Regions from separate parts of the Pseudomonas sp. CFBP 5748 genome, predicted to be linked through region 1. Evidence: predicted binding sites of a transcription regulator. Region 1 holds the regulator's gene; each other region holds the start of a gene.
What was found. Region 1 encodes sigma-54, which starts transcription at its own class of promoters, with help from an activator protein. Its sites were predicted from a motif close to ANTGGCATNNANNTTGCTNT; they were not measured.

Region 1 (4,381 bases):
AAGGCCGGCCGTCGCCAGGAGCTGGAAAGCCTTTTACAGGAGTTCCACATCAGCCACATTCGCGACAACCTGGGCATGAGCCTGTCCGGTGGCGAACGGCGCCGCGTGGAAATCGCCCGCGCCCTGGCCACCTCGCCGAAATTCATCCTGCTCGACGAACCGTTCGCCGGCGTGGACCCGATTTCGGTGGGCGACATCAAGCAGATCATCCACCACCTCAAGGCCAAGGGGATCGGCGTGCTGATCACCGACCACAACGTGCGTGAAACGCTGGATATCTGCGAAACCGCCTACATCGTCAATGACGGCCAGTTGATCGCCGAAGGCGACTCCGCAGCCATCCTGGCCAACGACCTGGTCAAGGAAGTGTATCTGGGCCATGAGTTCCGCCTGTAAGCAAAGAGTCTGGCGAAGCGCCTGGGCGTCGTTTAATTTTATTACGGCGACGCCCTAGGCAAACACTCCAGTTTCAGGCATATAATTTGCTTAAGTTTGGCGCTTCGGCGCCCTTGTAGTGGATGGCGCATGTGCGCCGGCGAATAAGGTGTTAAGCCCCTGCCATGAAACCATCGCTAGTCTTGAGAATGGGCCAGCAGCTGACGATGACACCGCAGCTGCAACAGGCCATCCGCCTGCTCCAATTGTCGACCCTGGACCTGCAACAGGAAATCCAGGAGGCCTTGGAGTCCAATCCGATGCTCGAGCGCCAGGAAGAAGGCGACGACTTCGATAACGCCGACCCGCTGGCCGACAACGCCGAACAGAAAACCAACACCGAAATCCCGGAACCGTCCTACCAGGAAGCCGCCCCGACGGTGGATAACCTCGAGGATGGCGAATGGAACGAACGCATCCCCAACGACCTGCCCGTGGACACAGCCTGGGAAGACGTCTACCAGACCAGCGCCAGCAACCTGCCAAGCAGTGACGACGACGAGTGGGACTTCACCACCCGTACCTCTGCCGGCGAGAGCCTGCAAAGCCACCTGCTGTGGCAGCTGAACCTTGCGCCGATGTCCGACACCGATCGCCTGATCGCCGTGACCCTGATCGACTGCATCAACAACCAGGGCTACCTGGACGAGACCCTCGAAGAAATCCTCGAAGCCTTCGACCCCGAACTGGATATCGAGCTGGACGAAATCGAAGCCGTCCTGCACCGCATCCAGCAATTCGAACCGGCCGGTATCGGTGCCCGCAACCTGGGTGAATGCCTGCTGCTGCAGCTGCGCCAACTGCCCGCCAAGACGCCTTGGCTGACCGAAGCCAAGCGACTGGTCACCGACTACATCGACCTGTTGGGCGGTCGCGACTACAGCCAGCTGATGCGCCGCATGAAGCTCAAGGAAGATGAACTGCGCCAGGTCATCGAACTGGTCCAGAGCCTCAACCCGCGCCCGGGCTCGCAAATTGAGTCCACCGAACCCGAATACGTAGTCCCGGACGTGATCGTGCGCAAGCACAACGATCGCTGGCTGGTGGAGCTCAACCAGGAATCGGTGCCCAAGCTGCGGGTCAATGCCCAATACGCCGGCTTCGTCAGGCGCGCCGACACCAGCGCCGACAACACCTTCATGCGCAACCAGTTGCAGGAAGCGCGCTGGTTCATCAAGAGCCTGCAAAGCCGCAACGAAACCCTGATGAAAGTCGCCACCCAGATCGTCGAGCACCAGCGCGGCTTCCTGGAGTACGGCGACGAAGCGATGAAGCCGTTGGTCCTGCATGACATCGCCGAGGCGGTAGGCATGCACGAGTCGACGATTTCCCGGGTAACCACCCAGAAATTCATGCATACCCCCCGGGGTATCTATGAATTGAAATATTTTTTCTCCAGCCACGTCAGCACCTCCGAAGGCGGCGAATGCTCATCCACGGCCATCCGCGCGATCATCAAAAAACTGGTGGCTGCGGAAAATCAGAAAAAGCCGTTGAGTGACAGCAAGATCGCTGGTTTACTGGAGGCACAAGGCATTCAGGTGGCCCGCCGTACCGTCGCCAAATACCGCGAATCCCTCGGGATCGCACCTTCGAGCGAACGCAAGCGGTTGATGTAAAGGGCCACGCCACAGCGTTCCAGTGGCAGGCATTTCTGCCTGCCGCTTTATGCACTGGCAACGAAGGAGAAGCTGTATGCAAGTCAACATCAGTGGACACCAACTGGAAGTGACCGAACCTCTGCGCACCTACATCGGCGAAAAACTCGAACGATTGGAGAGGCATTTCGACAAGATCACCAACGTGCAAGTGACGATGAACGTCGAAAAGCTGCTGCAGAAAATCGAAGCCACGCTGCATATCCCCGGCGGAGAAGTGGTTGCCAACGCGGAGCATTCAGACATGTATGCCGCAATTGACCTGCTGACCGACAAGCTGGATCGCCAACTTAAAAAGCATAAGGAAAAGACCCAGAGCCTCCTCCAGGGCGCAACCGGTCGTTAACCCCCCCAATCCATGATCCGACTAGAATCCATCCTGACCCCCGGCCGTTCCTTGGTGAACGCGCCGGGTGGCAGTAAAAAGAAAGCCCTCGAACAAATCGCCAACCTGATCCACCGCGAAGTGCCGGATCTGGAAATGCAGGACGTCTTCGAGGCCCTGGTTGCCCGTGAAAAACTCGGTTCTACCGGTTTTGGCAACGGCATCGCCATTCCCCACTGCCGCCTCAAGGGTTGTAGTGCGCCCATCAGCGCCCTGTTGCACCTTGAAGCCCCCATAGATTTCGACGCCATCGACGGCGCCCCGGTCGACCTGCTGTTTGTACTGCTGGTCCCGGAAGCGGCGACCGATGCGCATCTTGAGCTGCTGCGCCAGATCGCCAGCATGCTGGACCGCAAGGAAGTTCGCGAAAAACTGCGCAGCGCACCGAGCAACGAAGCCTTGTATCAGGTTGTCCTGGACGAGCAGAACGGTCATTAAACATGCGCATGATCATCGTCAGTGGCCGCTCCGGCTCCGGTAAAAGCACGGCGCTCAATGTCCTTGAGGACAGCGGCTACTATTGCATCGACAACCTGCCGGCCGGCCTGCTGCCAGAGCTGGCCGAGCGTGCATTGATCCACACCGAACTGGCGCAGCCACTGGTGGCGGTGTCCATTGATGCACGCAACCTGCCGAGCCATCTGTCGCGCTTTCCTGAACTGCTCGAGGAAGTGCGCAGCCGGCATATCCAGTGCGATGTGCTGTACCTGGATGCCGATGAAGAGACGTTGCTCAAGCGTTTTTCCGAGACCCGCCGACGCCACCCGCTGAGCAACGCCAGCCGTTCCCTGGCCGAAGCCATCCAAGACGAAAGCCAACTGCTGAGCCCGATCGCCGACTTGGCGGACCTGAAGGTCAACACCACGCACCTGAACCTGTATCAGCTACGCGACACCATCAAGTTGCGCCTGCTGAACCAGCCGGAGCCAGGCACGGCGTTCCTGGTGGAGTCGTTTGGCTTCAAGCGTGGCATGCCGGTAGACGCCGACCTGGTGTTCGACGTGCGCTGCCTGCCCAACCCTTACTGGAAACCGGAATTGCGTGAGCAGTCCGGGCTTGACCAGCCAGTGGTCGACTACCTGGCCGCCCAGCCGGATGTCGAGGAAATGTTCCAGGATATCTCCACCTACCTGCTCAAATGGCTGCCCCGCTTTGCCGCGAGCAACCGTGCCTACGTCACGATCGCCATCGGCTGCACCGGTGGCCATCACCGCTCTGTCTACCTGACCGAACGCCTGGGTCAGCTCCTGCAACAGTCCCTGAAGAACGTCCAGGTTCGCCACCGCGACCTCAGCTAAAGGATTCACATCGCGATGCCTGCTCTGGAAATCGAAATCATCAACAAGCTGGGATTGCATGCCCGCGCGTCGGCCAAGTTCGTTGGGATTGCCGGCCAATTCAAGGACACCACCATCCGGGTCGGGCGCACGCCTGAGTCCACGATCGACGGTAAAAGTATCATGGCGATGATGATGCTCGCCGCCGGCAAGGGCACCAGGATCCACCTGGAAACTGAAGGGGAACAGGCGCAAGAGGCATTGGATGCGTTGGTGGCGCTGATCAACAACTATTTCGACGAAGGCGAGTAACTGGCCCAGGCTCAAGGCGGACTCATTGTGGCGAGGTTTTTTGTGGGAGCAAAGCTTGCTCGCGATGAACGATAACTCGGCCAACCTGCACAATCGCAGCGCCTGCATCGCGGGCAAGCCTTGCTTCCACAGATCCCCTCTCCACAGATAAATCACATCACCACAGGCGGCTGTGTTCGCGCCCCGTCATTTGTCACGCCAACGCCGTATCCATCACCATCATCAAGCAAAACCCCACCAGCAACCCCAAACTCGCCAGCTTGTCATGACCATTGCGACGCGATTCGGGAATGACCTCGTGAGTCACCACCAAC
Region 2 (4,381 bases), on a different contig from region 1:
CTGCAGCGCCGGGGCGACAAAGTACCGGCCCAGGCCTCCTTGCTGCAGGTACCCGAGGATGAAAAGCCCCCGCTGCTCGAAGGCATCTACCGCACCCGTCTCAAAACCCAGCCGCCGGCCGAATGGACGCAACTGGATAAAAAGGCGCGTATCGAGAAACTGCGCGAAGGCGTGATCAAGTTCTGGAGCGGCAGTGACGTGCTGTTGCGCCAACTGGGGCAGGAACGCGCCAGCAGCATCAAGGACTTCCTGGTGGACAAAGGGCAATTGGCCGACGACCGTGTGTACTTCATCGACGCCAGCCTCGGCCAGGCTGAGAGTGACGGACGCGTAATCACTCCCCTGCATCTGGATGCTGAATAAGATGAATAAGATGAAGCGTCGGTGGGCGTTCAGCCTGGGTCTACTGCTCGCCGCCAGCCAGGCATCGGCAGCCAATACGCTGCGCTGCGGCAGCCAGTTGATCAGCGTCGGTGACCGCGCGAGCGAAGTACTGCAAAAGTGCGGGGAGCCTGCGGCGCGGGATGACCTGGGCTATAAACGCAGCGTCAATCGCCGGGAAGAATACCCGGTGGAGGAATGGACCTACGGCCCCAACAGTGGCATGTATCAGTACCTGCGTTTCGAGCAGAATCGGCTGGTGGAGATCACCAGCAAGCGGGGGCGCTGAGTCGTCCATGACCCTGTGTGGAATGTACCCCCGCCATCGCGAGCAAGCTCGCTCCCACAGGTGATCGAGTTCTTTCAGGAGGAATGCAATCCAATGTGGGAGCGAGCTTGCTCGCGATGGCGGCAACTCCGAGCCAGAGCCTGACCCGCAAATTTAGCCATCCCGGAATAGAACAGGCCCCCGGCACGAATGCCGGGGGCCTGTAATGGCCACGTCCGTGTGGCCTTTCGCATGAACTGCAAAGCAACGGCAAACGTATGTCTTGGCCCGCTTGCCGTGCCCTCTCCCAGTCCAGGCGAGAAGTCGTAGCCTTACTCGGACTTCAGGCCATCAGCCGATACGGCTTTCACACCTTTGATCTTTTTGGCGATCGCCACGGCGGTGTCTTTTTGCGCATCAGTGACTGCGGTAGTCGAAGACAGGGACACAACACCTTTGTTGGTTTCGACTTTGATGTCGGTACCTGGAATGCCTTTTTCGGTAACCAGGTCAGCTTTGACCTTGGTGGTGATCCAGGTATCGGAAACGTCTTCTTTGGCCTCTGTCACTTCGCCAGCAGCCAGCATCATCGGCGCCTGGGTCGCTTGAGTGGTCTCGGCGAATGCGCTAGCCATGGTCAGGGTCAGTGCGGTAGCAGCGGCGGCAGTGATAGCGAACTTCTTCATACGAGTAACTCCTGTTTTTCTCAAAAACTGCCGGAGGTGAATCCCGGCAGGGTTATCAGGAGTAGTGCGAACGCTGTGCCAGTTTTGAATCATCGACTAATTCGTTATAAATCAAACAGTTAAGCGAAGCTGTTATTTTCGCAATCATGCAAAATGCATGAAGCGTTGATTCTGGACATGCAACTTGCGGTTTTTCGCATTTCGCTAAGCCGCTGAATTGTCGGACTTTTATTCAACGACACAATAAGCATTTTCTTGAACAAGTCGTGCCGCCATGAACACGCTGGGGCACGATACAAAAAACCCCGCTGTGTTAAGGCGGGGTCGATCATTTCAAGCCTTGTTACTAACCAGCAGCGGCAGCAGCACCGGTACAGCCGGCGGGCAGATACTCTTGAGCGGCATTGGAACCGCACGTCCAGGCACCCGCAGCTGTGCGAGAAAGAGTGATCGTCTTACCGGCTACGGCAGCAGGGGCGTTGGTGAGGGTACAGACGATAGTGCCTGCACCCGCTGCGGCGGTACCTGTGATCGTAATTGTGCAGTTACTGGTAGGCGAGGTTATGTTCATGTTAGCCACAGAGGGATCGGTACCTTGATTCATGGCGTCCTCATACGGCACCTTCAACGCAGAAATCTCCGCCAACCCGGCGGTGGCCTTGGCCCGCGCCTGGTACTTGGAATACTGCGGCAACGCGAACGTCGCCAGAATGCCGATGATCGCCACGACGATCAGCAGCTCGATCAGCGTAAAACCCTTCTGCTTGTTCATAGACATCTCCATAGCATGAGGTGAAATCTCATGTCCTGATACGGCCGTTGCACGGCACATGCCAACCTCCCCGGCCCCGCAGGCAGAGGGTTTCAACCGTCACAAGCCCGACGTCCTACCCAAACAACCGCACTATCTGACGTTTTTTGTCACCCCTCCCCGCTGGTTTGGCGTCGATGCTTGACTAGGCTATAAGTCATGAACTGTCAGCCGCCGGTATTCCCATGAATGACATCGCCCTCAGCGGCCTGACCAAGCAATTGGTATTGGCCGAACTGATCACCGAGCAAAATGCGCAACAGGCGTACCAACAGGCCCAGCGCAGTCGCATGCCCCTGATCAGTTATCTGGTGCAAAACAAACTGGTCCAGAGCCGCCAGGTTGCGGAAATCGCTTCGGAACATTTCGGCGTCGCCCTGCTGGACCTCAACAGCCTGGACAAAGACACCCAACCCAGCGGCCTGGTCAGCGAAAAACTGGTGCGCCAGCATCACGCCCTGCCGTTGTGGCGACGCGGCAACAAGCTGTATGTGGGCATTTCCGACCCGACCAATCACCAGGCCATCAATGACATCCAGTTCAGCACCGGCCTGACCACCGAAGCCATCCTGGTGGAGGACGACAAGCTCAGTGACGCCATCGAGAAGTTTTTCGAGTCCAGCAGCACGGGCCTGGAAGGCATGGGCGACGTCGACCTCGACGGCCTGGACATCGAGTCGATCGATGAACACAAGCAGGACTCCATCGCCGGCCAGGACACCGACGATGCGCCAGTGGTGCGCTTCGTCAACAAGATGCTGCTGGACGCGATCAAGGGCGGCTCTTCCGACCTGCACTTCGAACCCTATGAAAAAATTTACCGGGTGCGGGTGCGTACCGATGGCATGTTGCGGGAAGTGGCCCGGCCTCCGATCCAGTTGGCCACCCGTATCGCCGCACGCCTCAAGGTGATGGCCAGCCTCGATATCTCCGAACGACGAAAACCCCAGGACGGACGCCTGAAAATGCGCCTGTCGAAAAGCAAATCCATCGACTTCCGAGTCAACACCCTGCCCACCCTCTGGGGCGAAAAAGTGGTGATCCGGATACTCGACCCGTCCAGTGCGCAAATGGGTATCGATGCCCTGGGCTACGAACCGGATCAGAAAGACCTGTACATGGCCGCCCTCAAACAACCACAAGGGCTGATCCTGGTGACCGGGCCGACCGGCTCGGGCAAGACCGTGTCGCTCTACACCGGGCTGAATATCCTCAACACCGTGGACATCAACATTTCCACCGCCGAAGACCCGGTGGAGATCAACATGGAAGGCATCAACCAGGTCAATGTGAACCCGCGCCAGGGACTGGATTTTGCCCAGGCCCTGCGCTCGTTCCTGCGCCAGGACCCGGACGTGATCATGGTCGGCGAGATCCGCGACCTGGAAACCGCCGAAATCGCCATCAAGGCCGCCCAGACCGGGCACTTGGTACTCTCGACACTGCACACCAACAGCGCCGCCGAAACCCTGATCCGCCTGCAGAACATGGGCATTCCGGGCTTCAATATCGCCACGGCGGTGCACCTGATCATCGCCCAGCGGCTGGCGCGCAAGCTGTGCAACCACTGCAAGAAAGCCATCGAGATCCCCGAGGAGACCTTGCTCAAAGAAGGTTTCCCTCGGGAACGCATCGGCACATTCACGATCTATGAGCCGGTCGGTTGCGAACAGTGCAACCACGGCTACAAAGGGCGCGTGGGGGTTTACGAAGTGGTCAAGAATACGCCTGAGCTGCAACGGCTGATCATGGCCGAGGGCAACTCGCTGGAAATCGACCTGCAAATGCGCAAGGACGGTTTCAATGACCTGCGCACATCGGGGCTGCTCAAGGTGATGCAGGGCATGACCAGCCTCGAGGAAATCAACCGGGTCACCAAGGATTGAACATGGCGGTCAAAGCAGTCAAAACCGATGTCTACACGTGGGAAGGCAAAGACCGCAAAGGCACAAAAATGACCGGCGAACTGACCGGTCAGAGCCCGGCCTTGATCAAGGCTCAGTTGCGTAAACAGGGCATCAACCCGGAGAAGGTGCGCAAGAAGTCCACCTCGATATTCAGCAAGGGCAAGCGCATCAAGCCGTTGGATATCGCCCTCTTCACCCGCCAGATGGCCACGATGCTCAAGGCCGGCGTGCCTCTGTTGCAGGCGTTCGACATCATTGGCGAAGGCTTCGACAACCCCAACATGCGCAAGCTGGTGGACGAGGTGAAACAGGAAGTCGCAGCCGGCAA
Region 3 (4,381 bases), on a different contig from region 1:
CGGCATCGATAGCCACGACCGGCGTGTTCGGCTTGATGCGACCACGAGCGATACGGCCAACACCGATCACACCCAGGAAGCTGTTGTAGTCCAGTGCCGAGATTTGCATCTGGAACGGACCGTCACGGTCGACTTTCGGCGCCGGTACGTCGTCGACGATCGACTGGTACAGCGGGGTCATGTCTTCAGCCATGGCGGTGTGGTCCAGACCGGCAATACCGTTCAGGGCCGAGGCGTAGACGACTTTGAAGTCCAGCTGTTCTTCGGTAGCACCCAGGTTGTCGAACAGGTCGAAGATCTGGTCCAGAACCCAGTCCGGACGCGCGCCTGGACGGTCAACCTTGTTGATGACCACGATCGGACGCAGGCCGGCTTCGAAAGCCTTCTTGGTCACGAAGCGGGTTTGCGGCATAGGGCCGTCCTGGGCGTCGACCAGCAGCAGCACGGAGTCGACCATCGACATTACGCGCTCTACTTCACCACCGAAGTCGGCGTGGCCCGGGGTGTCCACGATGTTGATGTGGTAGCCGTTCCAGTTGATGGCGGTGTTTTTCGCCAGGATGGTAATACCGCGCTCTTTTTCCTGGTCGTTGGAGTCCATCACGCGCTCGTCGTTGAGCTCGTTGCGCTCCAGGGTGCCGGATTGACGCAAGAGTTTGTCTACCAGGGTGGTTTTACCATGGTCAACGTGAGCAATGATGGCGATGTTGCGTAGATTTTCGATCACTTGTGTATCTCGATCAGAGGATTCGGTGTGCTGACAGGTCGTGGCAGCGATTAACAGTAGAGTCAGGCTTTGCCGTTACAGCTTGTCGGCGGCGTCGGGGGGCCGGTGACGCAAGCCACAGGCAAACAGCCCCGGGCACTTAGCTCGGTCGATAAACGCGCACATTGGCATGCCCCTCACTGAGCAAATGGTGGGCATGCAGGCGACTCATCACGCCTTTGTCGCAATACAGCAGGTACTGGCGAGTAGGGTCCAGTTCCTTGAAACGCGCGTTCACTGCATAGAACGGCATCGTTTGTACCTCGATGCCGGCGATATTCAGCGGGTCGTCTTCAGCGTCGTCCGGGTGACGGATGTCGATGATGATCTGACCGGCCAGCGCTTCGCCGACTTCTTCAATTTGGATATCCTGGCCCAACTCATCGATTACGCGATCGATTGGCACCAGCCTGGCGTTTTCGAGCGCACGCTCGAGCACCGCCATGTCGAATTCTTTCTCTTCATGCTCCACCCGCCCGCGCTTGGCCGCCGTCTTCGGATTGACCGAGATGACCCCGCAGTACTCCGGCATGTGCCGGGCAAAATCGGCGGTGCCGATCTCGATGGCCGTGTCGATGATGTCCTGCTTGTGGCTGGCGATCAGCGGACGCAAGACCAGCTTCTCGGTCACGCAGTCAATCACCGACAGGTTCGGCAGCGTCTGGCTGGATACCTGGGAGATCGCTTCACCGGTCACCAGCGCATCGATCTGCAGGCGGTCGGCAATTCGTGAAGCGGCGCGCAACATCATACGCTTCAAAATGACGCCCATATGACTGTTATCGACTTTGCCGAGAATCTCGCCCAGGACTTCTTCGAACGGCACACTCACAAATAACACGCGTTGGGAGCTGCCGTACTTCTTCCAGATGAAGTGCGCCACTTCCATTACGCCCAGTTCATGGGCGCGCCCGCCGAGGTTGAAGAAGCAGAAATGGCTCATCAACCCGCGACGCATGATCTGGTAGGCGGCGACCGTGGAGTCGAAGCCGCCGGACATCAGCACCAGGGTCTGCTCCAGCGAACCCAGCGGGTAACCGCCAATGCTGTTGTGCTGGCTGTGGATCACGAACAGCCGCTGGTCGCGAATCTCGATGCGTACTTCTATTTGCGGGTCTTTCAACGAAATACCGGCGGCGCCGCACTGACGACGTAGCTGGCTGCCGACGTATTTCTCCACGTCCATCGAGCTGAACGGGTGTTTGCCGGCACGCTTGCAACGTACCGAAAAGATCTTGCCGGCCAGGGCATCACCATAATGGAGCATGCACTTGGCGAGGATGTCGTCGAAATCCCCCAGTGGATATTCATCGACCTGCAGGAAATGCGCGATGCCCGGCATGCAGCTCAGGCGCTCGGTCATTTCCTTGAGGATCCTGGGTTCGCTGACGCGGGTTTCCAGCTCGAGGTTGTCCCACACGCCGTTCACCACCACGGCCGGGTCCAGGTCTCGGAGCACGGTGCGGATGTTCTTGGCCAACTGGCGGATGAAACGCATCCGTACCGGGCGGCTCTTGATGGTGATCTCGGGGAAGACTTTTACGATTAGTTTCATGAAAACAGCGCGCGAACGGCCAGCCGAAAAAGGGGGGCGCGGATTATAGCGGAAATTGCTCAAGGTTTAACCAGTTAATGTGCAGATGGTTTTGTTCGCACCAAAACAGGTCATTATCGATTGGCGACGCCACATTGCAGTGCGTTATTGTCTGACAATCTGCGATTTACGCCGTCAAAAGCGTGGATTTGGTGCAAAAAACCCATGCTGGGGCACTGGCATGCAATTTGCTCCCTTGTGAGGCAGGTTGCCTTGGCAGAGTATTCGCGCCGGCATCACCCATATCTAAGGGCACTCCACTACCCGCCCGAAGCCACCCGGAGGACATATGTCGAAGTCGGTTCAACTCATCAAAGATCATGACGTCAAGTGGATTGATCTGCGCTTCACTGACACCAAAGGTACTCAACATCACGTGACCATGCCGGCCCGTGATGCGCTGGACGACGAATTCTTTGAAATCGGAAAAATGTTCGACGGCTCCTCCATCTCTGGCTGGAAAGGCATCGAAGCCTCCGACATGATCCTGATGCCGGACGACGCAACTGCCGTCCTGGACCCGTTCACCGAAGAGCCGACCCTGATCCTGGTCTGCGACATCATCGAACCTTCGACCATGCAAGGCTATGACCGCGACCCACGCGCCATCGCCCACCGTGCCGAGGAATACCTGAAGTCCACCGGTATCGGCGACACCGCTTTCTTCGGCCCTGAGCCTGAGTTCTTCATCTTCGACTCGGTCAAGTTCAAGTCCGACATCTCCGGCTCCATGTTCAAGATCTTCTCCGAACAAGGTTCGTGGATGTCCGACCAGGACGTGGAAGGCGGTAACAAAGGCCACCGCCCTGGTATCAAAGGCGGTTACTTCCCGGTTCCACCGTTCGACTTCGACCACGAAATCCGTACCTCCATGTGCAACGCACTGGAAGAGATGGGCCAGACCGTCGAAGTTCACCACCACGAAGTGGCAACTGCCGGCCAGAACGAAATCGGCGTGAAATTCAACACGCTGGTCAAGAAGGCTGACGAAGTCCAGACCCTGAAGTACTGCGTACACAACGTTGCTGATGCATACGGCCGCACCGCGACCTTCATGCCTAAGCCTCTGTACGGCGACAACGGTTCGGGCATGCACGTGCACATGTCGATCTCCAAAGACGGCAAGAACACCTTCGCAGGCGAAGGCTATGCCGGTCTGTCGGACACCGCTCTGTACTTCATCGGCGGCATCATCAAGCACGGTAAGGCCCTGAACGGCTTCACCAACCCGTCGACCAACTCCTACAAGCGTCTGGTACCAGGCTTCGAAGCACCGGTCATGCTGGCCTACTCGGCTCGTAACCGTTCCGCCTCGATCCGTATTCCTTACGTGAACAGCCCGAAAGCCCGCCGTATCGAAGCTCGCTTCCCGGATCCGGCTGCCAACCCATACCTGGCCTTCGCTGCACTGATGATGGCCGGTCTGGACGGTATCCAGAACAAGATCCACCCTGGCGATGCCGCTGACAAAAACCTGTATGACCTGCCGCCTGAAGAGGCCAAGGAAATCCCACAGGTTTGCGGCAGCCTGAAAGAAGCCCTGGAAGAGCTGGACAAGGGCCGTGCGTTCCTGACCAAGGGCGGCGTATTCAGCGATGACTTCATCGACGCTTACATCGCACTGAAAAGCGAAGAAGAAATCAAGGTTCGCACCTTCGTACACCCACTGGAATATGAGCTGTACTACAGCTGCTGATCCAGTAAGCGCCGCCACGCACGGCGTGAATAAAGAGAGGCCTCCTTCGGGAGGCCTTTTTTATGGGCGCAGGTTACGTGCATGATGACTCGTCGCTCCCCCATAGAAGACGAGACTGCCCATGACTTTGCGCTTCAAACTCTGCCTTGCCCTGTCTGCCGCGCTGCTGGCCTCCACCGCCGAGGCCGCCTCTGCTCCCGCCCCTGAGGCCCTCACCCCGCTGCTTAACGCCATTGGCGAGCGCCTGGCCCTCGCCGACCAAGTGGCACTGAGCAAATGGGACAGCCACAAACCAGTAGAAGACCGTCAGCGCGAGCGTGAAGTC
Region 4 (4,381 bases), on a different contig from region 1:
GTTTGCACCAGGCCGAACTCGATGGTCATCCAGTACAGGCGGGCCAGGTAGACGCGTTCTTCCTTGGAGGCCTGTAGGCCGAGCTTGCCGTAGGTGTGGGTGAATTCGGCAAACCAGGGGTTGGTCAGCAGCGGACAGTGGCCGAATATCTCGTGGAAAATGTCCGGCTCTTGCAGGTAGTCCAGCTCTTCACGGGTACGAATAAACGTCGCCACCGGAAACTGCTTGCTGGCGAGCAATTCGAAGAAGGTCTGGAAGGGGATCAGCGCCGGCACCCGAGCGACTTGCCAGCCCGTGGTTTCACCCAGCACCTTGTTGATTTCGCCCAATTGCGGAATGCGATCGTGGGGCAGGCCAAGCTTCTCGATGCCGTCCAGGTATTCCTGGCACGCACGGCCCTCGATGACTTTCAGCTGGCGGGTGATCAGCGTGTTCCACACCGCATGTTCTTCGGCGGGGTAGTGGATAAAACCTTGCGCATCGGGCTCGCGGGCCACGTACTGCGTCTGCTTCATGCTGCTCTCCTGCTGATTTCCCTCAGGGGGAAGGCGTGTTTGTTGTTATGTCCAGCGATGCATTAGAGATAACTCGAAGCAGGGGCGTGTGCAGCGGGTAGGCGAGGGCGCGTATCGCGAAAAGGGGGTGATTTCGTAAAGTTTTCGTTACGTATTCAGCGATACTTCGGTGCTGTCGGGATTTTTGGCTGGGAAATGGCCTACAGCTGTAACATAATCTTGACGTTTATTTGCGTCGGCACGCAGAAAAAACCTTGTGGTGAGGGATCAAGTCCCTCAGCGCGAATTTCCATCCACATCGGGCCTTTTTATGCGCATCAAAGTCCATTGCCAGAATCGCATCGGCATCCTGCGGGACATTCTCAACCTGTTGGTGGAGTACGGGATCAACGTCGCCCGAGGGGAAGTTGGTGGCGAGCACGGCAATGCGATTTATCTGCACTGCCCGAACCTGATCAACATCCAGTTCCAGGCGCTGCGGCCGAAATTCGAAGGCATCGCCGGGGTATTTGGCGTCAAGCGCGTAGGGCTGATGCCCAGCGAGCGTCGGCATATGGAGCTCAATGCGTTGCTCGGCGCCTTGGAGTTTCCGGTGCTGTCTATCGACATGGGTGGCTCTATCGTCGCGGCCAACCGGGCGGCGGCACAATTGCTCGGGGTGCGGGTGGACGAGGTGCCGGGGATTCCGTTGTCCCGGTACGCCGAAGATTTCGATTTGCCGGAACTGGTGCGTGCCAACCAGTCGCGGATCAACGGGCTGCGGGTCAAGGTCAAGGGCGATGTGTTTCTGGCCGACATCGCCCCGTTGCAATCGGAGCACGACGACAGCGAGGCCATGGCCGGCGCCGTACTGACGCTGCACCGGGCCGACCGGGTCGGCGAGCGTATCTATAACGTGCGCAAGCAGGAACTGCGTGGCTTCGACAGTATTTTCCAGAGCTCCAAAGTGATGGCGGCGGTGGTTCGTGAGGCCCGGCGCATGGCGCCACTGGACGCTCCGTTATTGATAGAAGGTGAAACCGGCACCGGCAAGGAATTGCTGGCCCGCGCCTGTCACCTGGCCAGCCCGCGCGGGCAATCACCGTTGATGGCGCTCAACTGCGCCGGCTTGCCGGAGTCCATGGCCGAGACTGAGCTGTTCGGCTACGGGCCGGGAGCCTTTGAAGGTGCCCGGGCCGAAGGCAAGCTCGGCTTGCTTGAGCTGACCGCGGGAGGGACGCTGTTTCTCGATGGGGTAGGGGAAATGAGTCCGCGCCTGCAAGTGAAATTGCTGCGCTTTCTGCAGGATGGTTGCTTCCGTCGCGTAGGCAGCGATGAAGAGGTGTACCTGGATGTCAGGGTGATCTGCGCGACCCAGGTCGACTTGTCCGAACTCTGCGCCCGGGGTGAATTCCGCCAGGATTTGTACCACCGCCTGAATGTCCTTTCCCTGCACATCCCGCCGCTGCGCGAATGCCTCGATGGCCTGGCGCCGTTGGTGGAGCATTTTCTTGACCAGGCCAGTCGCCAGATTGGCTGTCCGTTGCCGAAGCTGGCCGCAGCGGCGATGGAGCGTCTGAGTCACTATCATTGGCCGGGGAACGTCCGGCAGTTGGAAAACGTGCTGTTCCAGGCCGTTTCCCTGTGCGACGGCGGCACGGTGAAGGCCGAGCACATCCGCTTGCCGGACTACGGCGTGCGCCAGCCCCTTGGTGATTTCTCCCTCGAGGGTGGGTTGGATGAGATCGTCGGGCGTTTCGAGAAAGCTGTGCTGGAGCGGCTTTACTCCGAGCACCCCAGCAGTCGGCAATTGGGCAAGCGGTTGGGGGTTTCCCATACCACCATTGCCAATAAGTTGCGCGAGTATGAGGTCGGTAAAACCGAGTCATAGCTATTTATCGATTGTGTTTTTGCTGGCCTCATCGCGAGCAAGCTTGCACAAGGTGATCGATTGCTCACAAATCATGGGAGCACTGGAGATCCAATGTGGGAGCGAGCCTGCTCGCGATGACGACAGTGGCCGTTGCCAAGGTCAAGCGTTGCCGTAAGCGGCACAACACCGCCGGTTTTTCGTCTTCGACACATTTCAAAAATCCCTTCCCCAACCCTCCAACCCTTTGTTTGCCGGCGCGCGGGGCGCCAGAAAAAAGTTGGTCTGCAAATTGCTTATGGCTCAGCAGTACAGCAGTGGGCGGCAAACGTCCGGCATGCAGAGGAACGACAGTGGACAAGTACCTTTATGTGGCAATGACCGGCGCCAGCCAGAACGCACTGGCGCAACGGGCCCATGCCAACAACCTGGCGAACATCTCCACCAATGGTTTTCAGAAAGACCTGGAGCAGGCCCGCTCGATGCCGGTGTTTGGCGACAGCTTTCCGGCGCGGGCATTTGCCATGTCCGAGCGTCCTGCCACTGACTTCACCCCGGGTGCGCTGGTGGAAACCGGTCGTGACCTCGACGTCGCGGTCAGCGGGCCGGGCTGGATGGCCGTGCAGAACCCCGATGGCGGCGAAAGCTACGTGCGCACCGGCAGCCTCAACGTTGACGCCCTGGGCGTGCTGCGGGCCGGCAACGGCATGCCGGTGATGGGCAACGGTGGTCCGATCGCCGTGCCGCCGGAGCAGAAAATCGAAATCGGCCAGGACGGCACCATCAGCATCCGCGCCATGGGCGAAGGTCCGCGTGTGATGGCCGAAGTCGACCGCATCAAGCTGGTCAACCCGGACCTCAAGAACATGACCAAGGGCCTGGACGGTTCGATCCGGACCAAGGACGGCCAGCCGGCGCCCATCGATGGCAACGTGCAGTTGGTGTCCGGGTTCCAGGAAGCGAGCAACGTCAATGCCGTGGATGAGATGACTTCGGTGCTGGCTTTGGCCAAGCAGTTCGAGCTTCACGTCAAGATGATGAACACCGCCAAAGAAGGCGACGAGGCCATGGCCCGGGTCTTGCAGATCTAACCATTAATTACAGCGTCGCGCCGAAAAACAGGCGTACGAGGAGAATCGAATGCTTCCGGCTCTATGGGTTGCCAAAACAGGTTTGTCCGCCCAGGACACCAACCTGACGACCATTTCCAACAACCTGGCGAACGTTTCGACCACGGGCTTCAAACGTGATCGCGCTGAGTTCCAGGACCTGCTGTACCAGGTCAAACGCCAGCCAGGCGCCCAGTCGACCCAGGACAGCGAACTGCCGTCGGGCCTGCAAGTGGGTACCGGTGTGCGTATTGTCGGCACCCAGAAGAACTTCACCGCCGGCAGCCTGCAGACCACCGAGCAGCCGCTGGACATGGCCATCGACGGTCGCGGTTTCTTCCAGATCCTGCAGCCGGACGGCACCACGTCCTACACCCGTGACGGTACGTTCCATCTCGACTCCAACGGCCAGATCGTCAACGCCAGCGGTTTCGCCCTGGAGCCGGCCATCGTCATCCCGAACGATGCGCAGACATTCACCGTGGGCCGTGACGGCACCGTGTCCATCACAGTGGCGGGCAACCCGGCCTCCCAAGTGATCGGCAACCTGCAGACCGCCGACTTCATCAACCCGGCCGGCTTGCAAGCGGTGGGCAACAACCTGTTCCTGGAAACTGCCGCCAGTGGCGCGCCGCAAGTTGGCACGCCGGGCCTGAACGGTTTTGGTACCACGCTGCAGAACACCCTGGAAACGTCCAACGTGAGCACCGTGGAGGAGATGGTCAACATGATCACCACCCAGCGCGCTTACGAGATGAACTCCAAGGTGATCTCCACCGCCGACCAGATGCTCTCGTTCGTTACGCAGAATCTGTAATCACGTCTATAGAGGCGGCCCGGGGTCGCCTGCAACACCAAGAGGTAGGGTCATGAATCGCTTTGTATCTGTTCTGGCACTGAGTGGGATC

Region 2: a site for sigma-54 is predicted at 2,154-2,173, ahead of ACWNZ1_RS24145 (pilin). Genes of this name have one in related genera too.
Region 3: a site for sigma-54 is predicted at 2,536-2,555, ahead of glnA (type I glutamate--ammonia ligase). Genes of this name have one in related genera too.
Region 4: a site for sigma-54 is predicted at 2,644-2,663, ahead of ACWNZ1_RS01010 (flagellar basal body rod protein FlgF). Genes of this name have one in related genera too.

Annotation. Positions count from the first base shown of each region.
Region 1 covers NZ_JBSPTN010000008.1:36,026-40,406, reverse strand. The annotation lists gene lptB (LPS export ABC transporter ATP-binding protein) at 1-396, shown strand, start outside; gene ACWNZ1_RS18995 (RNA polymerase factor sigma-54) at 561-2,054, shown strand; gene hpf (ribosome hibernation-promoting factor, HPF/YfiA family) at 2,131-2,439, shown strand; gene ptsN (PTS IIA-like nitrogen regulatory protein PtsN) at 2,452-2,916, shown strand; gene rapZ (RNase adapter RapZ) at 2,919-3,776, shown strand; gene ACWNZ1_RS18975 (HPr family phosphocarrier protein) at 3,792-4,067, shown strand; gene ACWNZ1_RS18970 (ZIP family metal transporter) at 4,261-4,381, opposite strand, start outside.
Region 2 covers NZ_JBSPTN010000013.1:38,845-43,225, forward strand. The annotation lists gene ACWNZ1_RS24130 (DUF748 domain-containing protein) at 1-363, shown strand, start outside; gene ACWNZ1_RS24135 (DUF2845 domain-containing protein) at 374-670, shown strand; gene ACWNZ1_RS24140 (BON domain-containing protein) at 982-1,335, opposite strand; gene ACWNZ1_RS24145 (pilin) at 1,682-2,107, opposite strand; gene pilB (type IV-A pilus assembly ATPase PilB) at 2,332-4,032, shown strand; gene ACWNZ1_RS24155 (type II secretion system F family protein) at 4,035-4,381, shown strand, end outside.
Region 3 covers NZ_JBSPTN010000007.1:175,099-179,479, reverse strand. The annotation lists gene typA (translational GTPase TypA) at 1-727, opposite strand, end outside; gene thiI (tRNA uracil 4-sulfurtransferase ThiI) at 867-2,321, opposite strand; gene glnA (type I glutamate--ammonia ligase) at 2,650-4,056, shown strand; gene ACWNZ1_RS17935 (chorismate mutase) at 4,178-4,381, shown strand, end outside.
Region 4 covers NZ_JBSPTN010000001.1:205,736-210,116, forward strand. The annotation lists gene phhA (phenylalanine 4-monooxygenase) at 1-515, opposite strand, end outside; gene ACWNZ1_RS01005 (sigma-54-dependent transcriptional regulator) at 826-2,385, shown strand; gene ACWNZ1_RS01010 (flagellar basal body rod protein FlgF) at 2,718-3,455, shown strand; gene flgG (flagellar basal-body rod protein FlgG) at 3,505-4,290, shown strand; gene flgH (flagellar basal body L-ring protein FlgH) at 4,343-4,381, shown strand, end outside.